Regions from separate parts of the Actinacidiphila sp. ITFR-21 genome, predicted to be linked through region 2. Evidence: predicted binding sites of a transcription regulator. Region 2 holds the regulator's gene; the other holds the start of a gene.
What was found. The regulator HrcA, encoded in region 2, represses chaperone genes, less so after heat shock. The targets are predictions, from matches to a motif close to TTNGCACTCNGNNNNNCNGAGTGCNAA.
Positions count from the first base shown of each region.

Region 1: groES (co-chaperone GroES) is a predicted target of HrcA. The motif match lies at 2,737-2,763, and genes of this name have one in related genera.

Region 1 covers NZ_CP134605.1:4,196,515-4,203,914, forward strand. Annotated here, with positions in the region: gene RLT57_RS18535 (hypothetical protein) at 43-360, shown strand; gene RLT57_RS18540 (radical SAM protein) at 335-598, shown strand; gene RLT57_RS18545 (hypothetical protein) at 1,458-2,156, shown strand; gene RLT57_RS18550 (hypothetical protein) at 2,182-2,706, shown strand; gene groES (co-chaperone GroES) at 2,865-3,173, shown strand; gene groL (chaperonin GroEL) at 3,320-4,945, shown strand; gene RLT57_RS18565 (SDR family NAD(P)-dependent oxidoreductase) at 5,087-5,863, opposite strand; gene RLT57_RS18570 (GNAT family N-acetyltransferase) at 6,025-6,813, opposite strand; gene RLT57_RS18575 (hypothetical protein) at 6,905-7,120, opposite strand.
Region 2 covers NZ_CP134605.1:1,750,171-1,757,570, reverse strand. Annotated here, with positions in the region: gene RLT57_RS07825 (SpoIIE family protein phosphatase) at 1-753, shown strand, start outside; gene hemW (radical SAM family heme chaperone HemW) at 1,208-2,440, shown strand; gene RLT57_RS07815 (DUF3097 domain-containing protein) at 2,651-3,475, opposite strand; gene RLT57_RS07810 (MBL fold metallo-hydrolase) at 3,548-4,309, opposite strand; gene hrcA (heat-inducible transcriptional repressor HrcA) at 4,603-5,619, shown strand; gene dnaJ (molecular chaperone DnaJ) at 5,620-6,756, shown strand; gene RLT57_RS07795 (nitronate monooxygenase) at 6,889-7,400, shown strand, end outside.

The DNA.
Region 1 (7,400 bases), 2.4 Mb from region 2:
AGGGTCCCGGTCAATGCACGGTATTTCCCGGTTGAGGAGGAGTTGCCCGACGATCACGCGGACTGGTACGAGCCTGACGTGGGGCGGATGATCGAGCCCAGGCAGCGTTGGGTCCTCGCGTGTCCGGTGTTGAAGCTGGATACACTCACCAATAGTCATCGCCTGGAACACGCGCCGCACGGCGTTATCGTTTTCTACGGAACGCAGGTACCCGCCGGTTCGGGCGCGCCTGCCCGTATTCAGACCTGCTTGAACTTCGCCGAGCAGTTCGCAGAACAGATGTCGCACGTCCTGAACATGCTGGAATTGTCCAGCCGTGCGGAGGAGAGAGACGATGACCAGCCGCGAAACGATTCCTAGTTCCCTGTGTCTGCGGATCACTCGCCGCTGTAATGCGGCCTGTGCCTTCTGTCAGGCGCCGCCCACCTCTCGTGAGGAACTTTCCGTTGCCGACATCGGGGAATTAGCTGCCTTTTTCGGTGGCCGGGGCGTTCATACCATGAAACTGTCCGGCGGCGAACCGACCATGCGACGGGATCTGCCCGACATCATCCGGGTGGTAGCGTCCGGCGGGCTGACGCAGGCCAGCGCACGCTGAGGCCCGTCGTTGCACGGGTGCGCCGGGGTGACTTTACCGGACCCGTGCGAGGGGCGCGGTGTCGCCCGTGCTCTTGCCCAGCAAGATCGTGCAACACTGCCCTATGCGTGTTCCGGTCGGTGGGCTCATCCCCTTGTGCCCAACGCAGTCCGGGAACATTTGGCCGCTCTTGACTGTCCTGACACGGTGCAGTTCGAGTTCCTTCATGATGAGCTCAACAAAGCGGCCGTCACACCAGACGCACCGGACAGGACGCCCGGCTGAACCGCGGTCCCGACGGCCTCAGCCGTCCCGTCTGAGCCCCGAGCCCGGTCAAAACGACTCTTTGACGTTCTGACGCGTCGCCAGCATACGGCGGGGACTTCTTGACCTGCTGATGTGTTCACGGTGAGCTGTGGACGCCGACAGCACGACGGCCCCCGCTCCCGCAGGGGCCGTTCGCGTTCCCCCGCCTTGAGCCGGGGGTAGCGTTCCGGGTGTCGAGATCGGAACGGAGCCAGGATGTCCTACCCGCCAGCTCTGCCACTGGTGAGATCGGGGCGCAGATCGCACGGGCTTTGGAAGCCGTCACCGGCCCGCCCATAGAAGTCCTCGGCTTCTCGAATGCCGTTCCCCGGGCCCACATCTCCGACGACGGAAAGGGCGGTCACGACCTGGTCAACCCGCCGACCGGCATCGCCGCCTCGCAGAGGATCCCGACCGGGCAACCGGCGCTTCGGGACAACTACTCCGGGGTGTGGCTGTCGCGCTACGACCCGTACTCCCCGGACTCATCGGCGAGGCCACGACCGCGGCGCGCACCCGTCCTGATACCCGGAACTGGCGGCTCTTCGCCACCACGTACCGCACCGCGTACGACGTGACGACGAAACTCGGCTACACGGACCTCAGCACCGTCGCGCTGGACCGGATGGATTGGGCGGCACAGCGCGCGTCCGACGCGGTCCTCGGCGCAGTACGCCAGTATCTGCGGGCGCTGGCCTACTTGCGCGCGAGCGACTACCGGACCGGCAAGCGGCTGATACAGCTGGGCATGTCGGCACTGGAGAACGCGGAGGCGGGTCGGGTACGCGATGTCGTCGTCGGGCACGTGCATCTCGGCGCAGCCGTACTCGCGGGCAGGGACCAGGACGAGGACGCCGCGATGGGACACCTCGACGAGGCGCAGACCCTTGCCGTCCGCACCGGACCGGCCGAGAAGGTGCACTGGCTGTCCTTCGGGCCGGTGAACGTCGGCGCCCACAAGGTCAGTGTGCTGGCCGAGTTGAACCAGTATCAGGAGGGCCGTCCGGACTTCCGAGTCGCTCGCGGTTCCGGCGGACTGGCCACTCTCCCGGCAGTCACGCCACCAAGCCGAAATCGCGCGGGCCCAGATGTGGACCGGCCGTACGGAAGACGCGTTCCGAAGCTTGCGACGGGCGCGGAAGCTGGCGCCCCAACAGGCGCGGTACGACGTCATGGTGCGGGAGACGTACGCCGGTCTCGAATCGGCGAAGCGCCAAATGCCGGACTCCTTCAGCAACTTCGGCCCTGGTGGAGGTGTCCAGGCGGACGGTGATCCGCGACGCCCGTCCCTGCGGGAGGTGGACGTTCCCATCCGGTCCGAGCACGGCCGCGCCGGCGGCTGCCGCCTGGCGCCGGGGTACCGGACCCGGCTCACCACGCTGCATCCCACCGAGGCGGAGACGCGCTACCTCTCCGGCCTGCCCGCGGCCCTGCGCGATCTCGGGCTGTCGGACACGGCGGACACGGCGGACACGGCGGACACGGCGGACACGGCGGACACGGCGGACACGGCGGACACGGCGGACACGGCGGACACGGCGGACACGGCGGACACGGCGGGCACAGCCCGGCTGAAGCTGTCGGCGACCCCGGTCCCGTCCGTGCGCGCGGCGGCCGAGTCGTCGGTACGCCGCTTCCACCTGGACGCCCCGGCCTGGTTCCGCGAGCCGTCGGCGCCGGAACTGCCGCCGGAGCCGGCCCGTGCCGTGTGGTCCGACCGCACTGTCGAACTGGGCTACGCGCGGCCGGGCCGGGACGGCGGCGCCGCGTCGGAGCGCCGGGCTGCGGGAGGCGCGCGCCGCGCGCGTTGGCACTCAGCTTGACCGAGTGCTAAGAGCGTCCTAGTCTCGGATCTGGCACTCGGCACCGCTGAGTGCCAGAACTCAGCGACGGGCAGGTCCGGCACCCGCGACGACGGGCCTACCAGGTCGCCGACCCAGACAGACACTCCCGTGAGCCCTTTGAAGGGGGAGGTCGGATCGTGACGACCGCCAGCACCAAGGTTGCCATCAAGCCGCTTGAGGACCGCATCGTGGTCCAGCCGCTGGATGCCGAGCAGACCACGGCCTCCGGCCTGGTCATCCCGGACACCGCCAAGGAGAAGCCCCAGGAGGGCGTCGTCCTGGCCGTGGGTCCGGGCCGCTTCGAGGACGGCAACCGCCTGCCGCTCGACGTCTCCGTGGGGGACGTCGTGCTCTACAGCAAGTACGGCGGCACCGAGGTCAAGTACAACGGCGAGGAGTACCTCGTCCTCTCGGCCCGCGACGTCCTCGCGATCATCGAGAAGTAGCTCTCCGGCTTCGCCGCACAGCCGTGATCCCGCCCCGGGTTCTCCGTGTCCTACAGGCCGGGGGCCCCGGGGCGGTTTCGTTGACCGTCCTTGACCGTCCTTGACGACGACAACCGACTGACGAGTAGACGAGGTAGTTCCCAGGCATGGCCAAGATTCTGAAGTTCGACGAGGACGCCCGTCGCGCCCTGGAGCGCGGCGTCAACAAGCTCGCCGACACCGTGAAGGTGACCATCGGCCCCAAGGGCCGCAATGTCGTCATCGACAAGAAGTTCGGCGCGCCGACCATCACCAACGACGGCGTGACCATCGCCCGCGAGGTGGAGCTCGACGACCCGTACGAGAACCTGGGCGCCCAGCTCGTCAAGGAGGTGGCGACCAAGACCAACGACATCGCGGGCGACGGCACCACCACCGCGACCGTGCTGGCCCAGGCGCTGGTCCGCGAGGGCCTGCGCAACGTCGCCGCCGGCGCGTCCCCCGCCTCGCTCAAGAAGGGCATCGACGCGGCCGTCAAGGCCGTCTCGGACGAGCTGCTCGCCTCCGCCCGCGCGATCGAGGGCAAGGAGGACATCGCCGCCGTCGCCGCGCTGTCCGCGCAGGACAAGCAGGTGGGCGAGCTGATCGCCGAGGCGATGGACAAGGTCGGCAAGGACGGCGTGATCACCGTCGAGGAGTCCAACACCTTCGGCCTGGACCTGGACTTCACCGAGGGCATGGCCTTCGACAAGGGCTACCTGTCGCCGTACTTCGTCACCGACCAGGAGCGGATGGAGGCCGTCCTCGACGACCCGTACATCCTCATCCACCAGGGCAAGATCTCCTCGATCCAGGACCTGCTGCCGCTGCTGGAGAAGGTCATCCAGGCCGGCGGCTCCAAGCCGCTGCTGATCATCGCCGAGGACGTCGAGGGCGAGGCCCTGTCCACGCTGGTGGTCAACAAGATCCGCGGCACGTTCAACGCCGTCGCGGTCAAGGCGCCCGGCTTCGGCGACCGCCGCAAGGCCATGCTGGGCGACATCGCCACGCTGACCGGCGCGACCGTCATCGCCGAGGAGGTTGGCCTCAAGCTGGACGCGGCCGGTCTGGACCTGCTGGGCACCGCCCGCCGGGTCACCGTCACCAAGGACGACACCACGATCGTCGACGGCGCCGGCGACAAGGCCGAGATCGAGGGCCGGATCGGCCAGATCAAGGCCGAGATCGTCGGCACCGACTCCGACTGGGACCGCGAGAAGCTCCAGGAGCGCCTCGCCAAGCTGGCCGGCGGCGTCTGCGTGATCAAGGTCGGCGCGGCCACCGAGGTGGAGCTCAAGGAGAAGAAGCACCGCCTGGAGGACGCGATCTCCGCGACCCGCGCGGCCGTCGAGGAGGGCATCGTCTCCGGCGGTGGCTCCGCGCTCGTCCACGCGGTCAAGGTGCTCGAAGGCGGCCTGGGCAAGACCGGCGACGAGGCCACCGGTGTCGCGGTCGTCCGCCGCGCCGCCGTCGAGCCGCTGCGCTGGATCGCTGAGAACGCGGGCCTTGAGGGCTACGTGATCACCGCGAAGGTCGCCGACCTGGAGAAGGGCCACGGCTTCAACGCGGCCACCGGTGAGTACGGCGACCTGATCAAGGCCGGCGTCATCGACCCGGTCAAGGTCACCCGCTCCGCCCTGGAGAACGCCGCCTCCATCGCCTCCCTGCTGCTCACGACCGAGACCCTGGTCGTGGAGAAGAAGGAAGAGGAGCCCGAGGAGGGCGGCCACGGGGGCCACTCGCACACGCACTGACCCCGCCCCGCTCCACCCCCGGCCCGGCTCCCTCCCCTCGGAGGGGGCCGGGCCGCCCCCGTTGCGCCCCACCGGGCGATCCGCCGCGCGGCCTGCCGGGCGATCCGCCAGGACCGGGCCGCCGGACAAGGCCCGCCCGGGTCAGAACTTGGGGTCGTAGCGGCGCCCGGTACGGGTGGAGGCCGCGGCGTAGAGCGACGTCGGGAGGTGGCGGGTCAGGGCCACGGCCAGTTTGTAGCGCGGGTCGGGGACGCTGACCGTGCGGTCCCGGGCCAGGTCGCGCAGCGCGGTGGCGACGACCTTGTTGGCGTTGAGCCAGGCCCAGGAGGGGACTTTCGAGGCGTCCATGCCGGCGCGGGCGTGGAACTCGGTACGGACGAAGCCCGGACACAGGGCGAGGAAGCGGACGCCGCTGCCGGCGAGTTCCTGGGCGACGCCCTCGGTGAAGGAGACCACCCACGCCTTGCTGGCCCCGTAGGTGCCGCGGGACATGAAGGCGGCCACCGAGGCCACGTTGATGACGAAGCCGCGGCGCCGCTCGCGCATCGCGGGCACGGCCGCGGAGGTGAGGCGGAGCACCGCCTCGCAGTGGACCTTGAGCATGCGCAGCTCCTGGGCGACGGGGACGTCGAGGAAGCCGCCGCCGTTGCCGAAGCCCGCGTTGTTGACCAGGACGTGCACCGGGCGGTCCGGGTCGCGCAGGCGGGCCTCGACGGACGCGATGCCGTCGTCGTCGGCGAGGTCGGCCGGCAGTACCTCGGCGGCGGTGTTGTAGCGGGTAAGGAGGTCCGCCGCGGCACGGGCGAGGCGTTCCTCGTCGCGGGCGACCAGCACCAGGCGGTGACCGTCGGCGGCGAGCCGGCGGGCGAAGGCCGCGCCGAGGCCGGAGGTCGCACCCGTGATGAGTGAAGTCGTCATGCGGGCAGCGTAGATGAGGGCCCGGCGGCTGACGCGGGGGCGGACGCCGCCCCGTTCGCCGCGTTCCCGGCCGGTGCGCGCCCCGGCGGGCGGCGCCCGGTCCGCCGCTGCGGACGCCGCTGGACGCCCGCGGGCGCGACCGGCGCCGGACGTCCGTGCGCTCAGCCCTGCTTGAGGTACGGCGTGGTGACCCCGAGCGGCTCGAAGCCGAGGCGGCTCAGGATCGGGCGGCTCTCGTCGGAGGCGTCCACCTGCAGGTAGCGGAAGCCCCTGGCCGCGGCGAGCCGGGCCCGGTGGGCGACCAGCGAACGGTAGACGCCGCGCCCGCGCCACGCCGGTACGGTGCCGCCGCCCCACAGGCTGGCGAAGTCGGTACCCGGGTGGAACTCGATCCGGGCCGAGCAGACCGGTTCGCCGCCCGCCAGCGCGAGCGTCATGGCGACGTTGCCGGTGCTGTGCGCGAGCTGGTCCAGCAGGCTCGCGTGCGGCCGGGTCCCGTCGGTGCCGAACGCCTTCGCGTGCACCTCCGCCATGAGGGCGGCCCCCGCCGCGTCGGTGACCGGCTCCAGGCGTACGCCCTCGGGCGGCGCCGTGTCCTGGGGCAGCTTGGCGACCTCGGCCACCATCAGCGTCTCCGCCGGCTCCGGTACGAACCCGGCGGCCAGCAGGCGCCGCCCGAGGTCGGCGGGGCGGTCGTGCGCGTACAGCTTCCACTCGAACTCGCGTCCGGCCCCCTCCGGCCCGGCCAGCCACCGCGTCTGCGCGGCGATCGCGGCGTCCGCGGTGTGCTCGTCCAGCTCGGACCACAGCACCCCCGTCCAGTCGTGCGCGCCGGCCCCGGTCTGCCGTATCACCGGGCCGAACCGCTCCACCCGCGTCCCGGCCTCGGCGGGCGGGGCGTCGCGCCGCATCTGGGCGTCGAACAGGGCGCGTACGGCGTCGGTGTCCATCGGCGCATTCCAGCACGCCGCGGCACGCACCGCACCCGGGTTTCCGCCCGGTGGGGCCGGGGGAGCGGTGGCACCGCCGGGCCCGCGCGGGTCAGGCCAACGCGTCCAGGACGAGGCCGACGTCCGACCCGGTGTTGTGGAGGTGCGGGGCGAAGCGGACGTTGCCGGCGCGGGCGGAGAAGCGGACTACGGCGTCGCGCAGCCGGGCCGCGGCGGTGGCGGGCAGGCCGGGGACCGCGACGATCGCCGAGTCGCCCGGGACCGGCGGGTGGCCGAGGGCGGGGCTGCGCCGCGGGGGGGGCAGCACGGGACCGGGGCGGCGTCCGCGTCCTGAGGGCGGCGTTGGGGGCCGCGCCCGCGGCCTTTCCCGCGCCCGGCTTGGCAGAATCGATTCTGCGGAACGTCCGCACGGTCCGTGCCTAGCGGTAGCCCCACCCCGGTCCCGCCGGCCCGTACGGGAACCCGTACTCCGGCTCCGCTCCGGGCTCCTCCGCGGCGGCCCGGCGGGCTCGGCCGTCGACATCGTCCCGGCCGCCCACGCGGTGCCGCTCGCGCCGGTCCGCCGGGTGGTCCGCGCCGTCCTGCAT
Region 2 (7,400 bases):
ACGGTGCTGCAACGCGGCCTGCTGCCGCCCGCCACCGGCCGCATCCCGGGCGTCGAACACGCCGTCGTCTACGAGCCGATGGCCGGCGACTGGGTCGGCGGCGACTTCTACGACCTCTTCCCGACCGGCGACGGCCGCTGGTGCTTCGCGCTCGGCGATGTCTGCGGCAGCGGCCCCGAGGCCGCCTCGCTGACCGGCATCGTCCGCCCGGTGCTGCGGCTGCTGGCCCGCGAGGGCTACGGCGTCTCCGACGTCCTCGACCGCCTCAACAAGGCGCTCGCCGACGAGGCCGCCGCCGCGCTGATCGGCGAAACCGCCGCGTGGGAGGGCGGCCAGGCCCGCTTCCTGTCGCTGCTCTACGGCGAGATCACGCCGTACGCGCCCGGTCGCGGCGCCCGCTGCACCCTCGCCTCGGCCGGCCACCCGCTGCCACTGGTCCTCGGCCCGGACGGCCGGGTACGGCCCGCCGCCACCCCGCAGATGCTGCTGGGCATCTCCGACGACGCCCGCTACGACAGCGAGTCCTTCCTGCTGGCCCCCGGCGACACCCTGCTCTGCGTCACCGACGGGGTGACCGAACGCCGCCGCGGCCGGCGCCAGTTCGACGACGACGACGGCCTCGCGGCGGCGCTGAGCGGCTGCGTGACCCTCGGCGCGGCCGGCGTCGCCGAAAGGATCCGCCGGGCCGTCCACGACTACGACGCGGCGCCCCCGGCCGACGACCTGGCGCTGCTGGTCCTCCAGGCGCGGTAGCCCTCCGGGCGGGACCGGGACCGGGACCGGGGACGCGAGCGCGCGGGCTCGGCCCTGGCCCCCGGCCCCGGCCCCGAACGGTAGGGTCTGCCGCCTGCCGCCTGCCGCCTGCCGCCTGCCGCCTGCCGCCTGCCGCCTGCCGCCTGCCGCCTGCCGCCTGCCGCCTGCCGCCTGCCGCCTGCCGCCTGCCGCCTGCCGCCGGTGGCCGGTGGCCTGGGCGGCGGTCGTGGCGGTGGCGGGGGCCTCGCCCATTCCTGCCGCCGGCGGGCTCGCGGCCCCGCCCGCCGACGGGGGCGGTGGCGGGGGCAGGCCGCGGGCGAGGGCCGCCCGGCCGGATCCGGCCGACGCGGCGGGTCGCGCCAGGCGGACCGTGGCGGGCGGGTCGCGCCAGGCGGACCGTGGCGGGCGGACCGCTTCGGCACGGGGCGCCTCGGCCGTAACGGATACTGGGAGGATGCCTTCCGTACTCCCCGACGGTGAACCCCTACCCGCTGACGGCGCGCTGCCGGCGCACGCCCTGGAGGGGGCCGCCGGACGGCCGCTCGGCTTCTATCTGCACGTCCCGTACTGCGCGAGCCGCTGCGGGTACTGCGACTTCAACACCTATACCGCGAGCGAGCTGCGCGGGTCCGGCGGCGCGCTGGCGTCGCGGGACAACTACGCCGACGCGCTGATCGACGAGATCCGGCTGGCCCGCAAGGTGCTCGGGGACGACCCGCGCCCGGTGGAGACGGTGTTCGTCGGCGGCGGGACGCCCACGCTGCTGGCCGCCGGCGACCTGGTACGGGCGCTGGGCGCGATCCGCGAGGAGTTCGGGCTGGCACCGGGCGCCGAGGTCACCACGGAGGCCAATCCGGAGTCCGTGGACCCCGGATACCTCGCCGAGCTGCGGGCAGGGGGCTTCAACCGGCTCTCCTTCGGCATGCAGAGCGCCCGGGAGCACGTGCTGCGGGTCCTGGACCGCACCCACACGCCGGGCCGCCCCGAGGCATGCGTCGCCGAGGCCCGCGCGGCCGGCTTCGAGCACGTCAACCTCGATCTGATCTACGGCACCCCGGGGGAGTCCGACGACGACTGGCGCGCCTCCCTGGACGCGGCGATCGGGGCCGGACCCGACCACGTCTCCGCGTACGCGCTGATCGTGGAGGAGGGTACGCAGCTGGCCCGGCGGATCCGGCGCGGCGAGGTGCCGATGACCGACGACGACGTGCACGCGGACCGCTACCTGATCGCCGACGAGCGGCTGGCCGCGGCCGGCTTCTCCTGGTACGAGGTCTCCAACTGGGCCACGTCCCCGGCCGGCCGCTGCACCCACAACGAGCTGTACTGGACCGGCGCGGACTGGTGGGGCGCCGGGCCCGGCGCGCACAGCCACGTAGGCGGCGTCCGCTGGTGGAACGCCAAGCACCCGGGTGCCTACGCCCAGGCGCTCGCCGAAGGCCGCACCCCGGGCGCCGGGCGCGAGGTCCTAGGCGCCGAGGACCGCCGGATCGAACGCGTCCTGCTCGAACTGCGCCTGTCGGCCGGCTGCCCGCTGGAGCTGCTCGCCCCGGACGGCGCCCGCGCCGCCGCCCGTGCGGTGGAGGGCGGCCTCCTGGAGCCCGGTCCTTACGCCGAGGGCCGCGCGGTCCTCACTCTGCGGGGCCGCCTGCTGGCCGACGCGGTGGTACGCGACCTGGTCGACTAGGGCCGCCCGGCCCCGTGCCGTGACCCGCGCTTCCCGACCGGACCTGTCCGGACACCCGCACCGACCCCGACCCCGGCCCGGCGCCTGGCGCGCCGGACGGCTTCGCGCGGCGCGTGGTGGCCGCGCCGCCGGTGGTCACCCTCGGGCCCGGCGCGGCCTGCGACGGCGCCGCCCGCGGCGCCACCGGCTACGCCCGGCAGTAGCGGGCGGTCAGCCCGCTGTCACGAAGTCGATGAGCTCCTCCACCCGGCCCAGCAGCTCCGGCCGGAGGTCCCGGTACGAGGTGACCGACGCCAGGATGCGCTGCCACGCCTCCCCGGTGGTCAGGTCGGTCCAGCCCAGGGCCCGGCAGACGCCGGTCTTCCAGTCCTCCCCGCGGGGCACCCGCGGCCACCCGGGGATGCCGACCGAGGACGGTTTCACGGCCTCCCAGACGTCGATGAAGGGATGCCCGACCACCAGCACGTCGGGGCCGGCCGCCGAGGCGGCGATGCGGGACTCCTTGGAACCGGGCACGAGGTGGTCCACCAGGACGCCCAGCCGGGCCGACGGGGTGGGGGCGAAGGCGGAGACGACGGCGGGCAGGTCGTCCACGCCCTCCAGGAACTCCACCACGACGCCTTCGACGCGCAGGTCGTGGCCCCAGACGCGTTCGACCAGCTCGGCGTCGTGGCGGCCCTCGACGTAGATGCGGCCGGCCCGCGCGACGCGGGCCTGGGCGCCGGGCACCGCGACGGAGCCGGAGGCGGACAGCAGGCGGCCGCGGGGGGCGGCGGCCCGGGGGCGTACCAGGGCCACCGGCCTGCCGTCGATCAGGAAGGCGCCCGGGGTCATCGGGAAGACCCGGTGCCGGCCGAAACGGTCCTCCAGGGTGACGGTGAGGCCCTCCGCGGTCTTCTCCACCCGGACCACCGCCCCGCAGAAGCCGGTGCCCGCCTCCTCGACCACCAGCTCGGACTCGGCGGCCACCTCGGGCAAGGGCGCGGGCCGCTTCCAGGGAGGGGTCAGATCGCCGTCGTAACTCCTGCTGCGCATGGGGGAGATCGTAGGACGTGGCGGGCGCGTCGCGCCGGTGCGCGCCACACCGGGTCCGTCGCGCCGGGTCCGCTACGCCCGCGCCGGGCCGGCGAAGCGTTCGGCGAGCGCGTCCCGCTGGGCGCGCAGGAAGCGGGCGTCCACCACCGCGCCGTGCCCGGGTACGTACCGGCCGGTCTCGCCGCCCAGCGCCAGCAGCGCGTCGACCGTGGCCGCCCAGGCGCCCGGTACCGCGTCCTGCCCGGCCTGCGGCTCCCCCGACTCCTCCACCAGGTCGCCGCAGAAGACCACCGTCGGGTCGCTCGCGGTGGCGCCCGGCACCACCACCGCCAGGTCGTGCCCGGTGTGGCCGGCGCCCGGGTGGACCAGCCGCACCGGACGGTCGCCGAGATCCAGCCCCAGCCCGCCGCGCACCGGCCGGTCCGGGAGCACCAGGGCCCGCGCCGCCGCCTCGGCCGCCGCGGGGTCGGTGCCGTGCTCCACCGCGTCCGCCCGCAGCGCATCCCGCTCCCGGCGCAGATAGCCGTCCAGCGACGCCTCCCCGTACACCTCGGCGGCCGGGAAGGCGGGCGTGCCGAAGACGTGGTCGAAGTGCCCGTGGGTGAGTACGACGTGGGTGACCCCGCGCCCGGTCAGCGCCGCCACCTGCCGCCGCAGCTCCTCACCCGCCGCCAGCGTGGACCCGGTGTCGACCAGCAGCACCCCGTCCGCGCCCACGACCAGGCCGACCGTCACGTCGAGGCGGGGCAGCCGCCGGCGGGCCACCCCGGGAGCCAGCTGCTCCCAGCCGGAGCCGCCGGCGCCCGGCTCCCGCGCGCTCTCCACAGGTTCCACGGGACGACGCTATCGCCGCGACCCCGGGTACGCGCGCTCCGGCCCCGCCCCGTCGCGGCCCCCGCGCCCCCCTCCGCGACGAGCGCACCCCTCGCGCAACCGGCGTCCCGGCCGTCACCGAAAAGCCGCGAACCGGCCCCCGGGCCCGGCGGCGCGAAGAGGTTCCGGCACGATCACGAGCCGGTCTTGCCGTGCCCTTGCCGCCTCGCCGTACACTTACTGCGGGAAAGCTGGCACTCAGAACGGAGGAGTGCCAGGCCAGACGGCTGATGCCCTACGGCTGGAGGTGCGCGATGCTGAGCGAACGCCGACTCGAAGTGCTGCGTGCCATCGTCCACGACTACGTCGGCACCGAGGAGCCGGTCGGGTCCAAGGCACTCACCGAGCGCCACCAGCTCGGTGTCTCGCCCGCCACCGTACGCAACGACATGGCCGTGCTGGAGGAGGAGGGCTACATCGCCCAGCCGCACACCAGCGCCGGCCGGATCCCCACCGACAAGGGCTACCGGCTGTTCGTCGACAAGCTCGCCGGCGTCAAGCCGCTGTCGGGCGCCGAGCGCCGCGCGATCCATAACTTCCTGGGCGGCGCCGTCGACCTCGACGACGTGGTGGCCAGGACGGTACGGCTGCTGGCGCAGCTCACCCGGCAGGTCGCGGTCGTGCAGTACCCGTCGCTGGTCCGCTCCTCGGTCCGGCACGTGGAACTGCTGTCACTGGCCGCCGCCCGCCTCATGCTGGTCCTGATCACCGACACCGGACGGGTCGAGCAGCGGCTCATCGACTGCGCCGCCCCGGTCGGCGAGACCGTACTGGCCGATCTGCGGGCCCGGCTCAACAGCCGGGTCGTCGGCCGCCGGTTCGCCGACGTCCCGCCGCTGGTACAGGACCTGCCGGAGAGCTTCGACCCCGACGACCGGCCCGCGGTCGCCGGAGTGCTGGCCACCCTCCTCGAAACGCTCGTGGAGGACAAGGAAGAGCGCATCATGCTCGGCGGCGCGGCGAACCTCACCCGGTTCAACCACGACTTCCCGCTGACGATCCGACCCGTCCTCGAAGCACTTGAGGAGCAGATGGTGCTGCTGAAACTGCTCGGTGAGACCGCGGACGCGACCATGACGGTCCGGATCGGGCACGAGAACTTTCACGAGGGCCTCAATTCCACCTCCGTGGTGGCGGTCGGCTACGGTTCGGGCGACGAGGCAGTCGCCAAACTCGGCGTGGTCGGACCGACCCGCATGGACTACCCCGGAACGATGGGAGCGGTACGCGCAGTGGCACGTTACGTCGGACAGATCCTGGCGGAGTCGTAAGTGGCCACGGACTACTACGCCGTACTCGGCGTGCGCCGCGACGCAGGACCTGACGAGATCAAGAAGGCATTCCGCCGGCTCGCCCGCGAACTGCACCCGGACGTGAATCCGGACCCCAAGACCCAGGAGCGGTTCAAGGAGATCAACGCCGCTTACGAGGTGCTCTCCGACCCGCAGAAGAAGCAGGTCTACGACCTCGGCGGCGACCCGCTGTCCGCCTCGGGCGGTGGCGGCGGCGCCGGGGGCTTCGGAGCCGGCTTCGGCAACTTCAGCGACATCATGGACGCCTTCTTCGGGCAGTCGCAGCAGCGCGGCCCGCGCTCGCGCACCCGGCGCGGGCAGGACGCCATGATCCGGCTGGAGATCGAGCTGGACGAGGCCGCGTTCGGCACCACCAAGGACATCCAGGTGGACACCGCGGTCACCTGCGGCACCTGCAACGGCGAGGGCGCCGCTCCCGGCACGTCCGCGCAGACCTGCGACATGTGCCGCGGGCGGGGCGAGGTGTCCCAGGTCACCCGGTCCTTCCTCGGCCAGGTGATGACCTCGCGGCCGTGCCCGCAGTGCCAGGGCTTCGGCACCGTGGTGCCCACCCCGTGCCCGGAGTGCGCCGGCGACGGCCGGGTCCGCTCCCGCCGCACGCTGACCGTGAAGATCCCCGCGGGTGTCGACAACGGCACCCGGATCCAGCTGGCCGGCGAGGGCGAGGTCGGCCCCGGCGGCGGCCCGGCCGGCGACCTCTACGTGGAGATCCGCGAGGTTCCGCACGCGGTCTTCCAGCGCCGCGGCGACGACCTGCACTGCACGGTGACCCTGCCGATGACGGCCGCCGCGCTCGGCACCAAGTGCCCGCTGGAGACGCTGGACGGCCTGGAGGAGATCGACATCAGGCCCGGCACCCAGTCGGGCCAGTCGATCCCGCTGCACCAGCGCGGCATCACCCACCTGCGGGGCGGCGGCCGGGGCGACCTCGTGGTCCACGTCGAGGTGATCACCCCGCACAAGCTCGACGCCGACCAGGAGGACCTGCTGCGGCGGCTGGCGAAGCTGCGCGGGGAGGAGCGGCCCCTCGGGCAGTTCGCCCCGGGCCAGCAGGGCCTGTTCTCACGGCTCAAGGACGCGTTCAACGGGCGGTAGCGGCGCCGCCGGCGGCAGGCCCCGGGCCTGCCGCCCGCGGGCGCCGGCGCGGCCGGCGGCACGGGTCCGGTGGCGCCCGTACCGGCGCCGCCCCGGCGCGGGACGGGGGCGCGCGCATGGCACGATGTGGCCATGTCCGCGTTGACAGACCTCTCCTCCTTTTCTGCGTACCCGATCGTCCAGGCCCCCATGGCGGGCGGCGCCTCCAACCCGCAGCTGGCCGCGGCCGTCGGCGCGGCCGGCGGGCTCGGCTTCCTCGCCGCCGGGTACAAGACGTCCGAGGCGATGTACGAGGAGATCCGGCAGCTGCGCGACCTCACCTCGCACCCCTTCGGGGTGAACCTCTTCATGCCGCAGCCCGGCACCGTCGACCCGTCCGCCGTCGCGGTCTACGCCGAGCAGCTGGCAGGCGAGGCCGCCTGGTACGCCACCGAGCTCGGCGACCCCGACATCGGCACCGACGACGCGTACGACTCCAAGGTCGCGGTGCTGCTGGAGGACCCGGTGCCGATGGTCAGCTTCACCTTCGGCTGCCCGGAGCGGTCGGTCTGCGAGGCGTTCGCCAAGGCCGGTACGTACACGGTGGTCACCGTCACCTCGCCCGCCGAGGCGCTCGCCGCCCAGCGGGCCGGCGCCGACGCGGT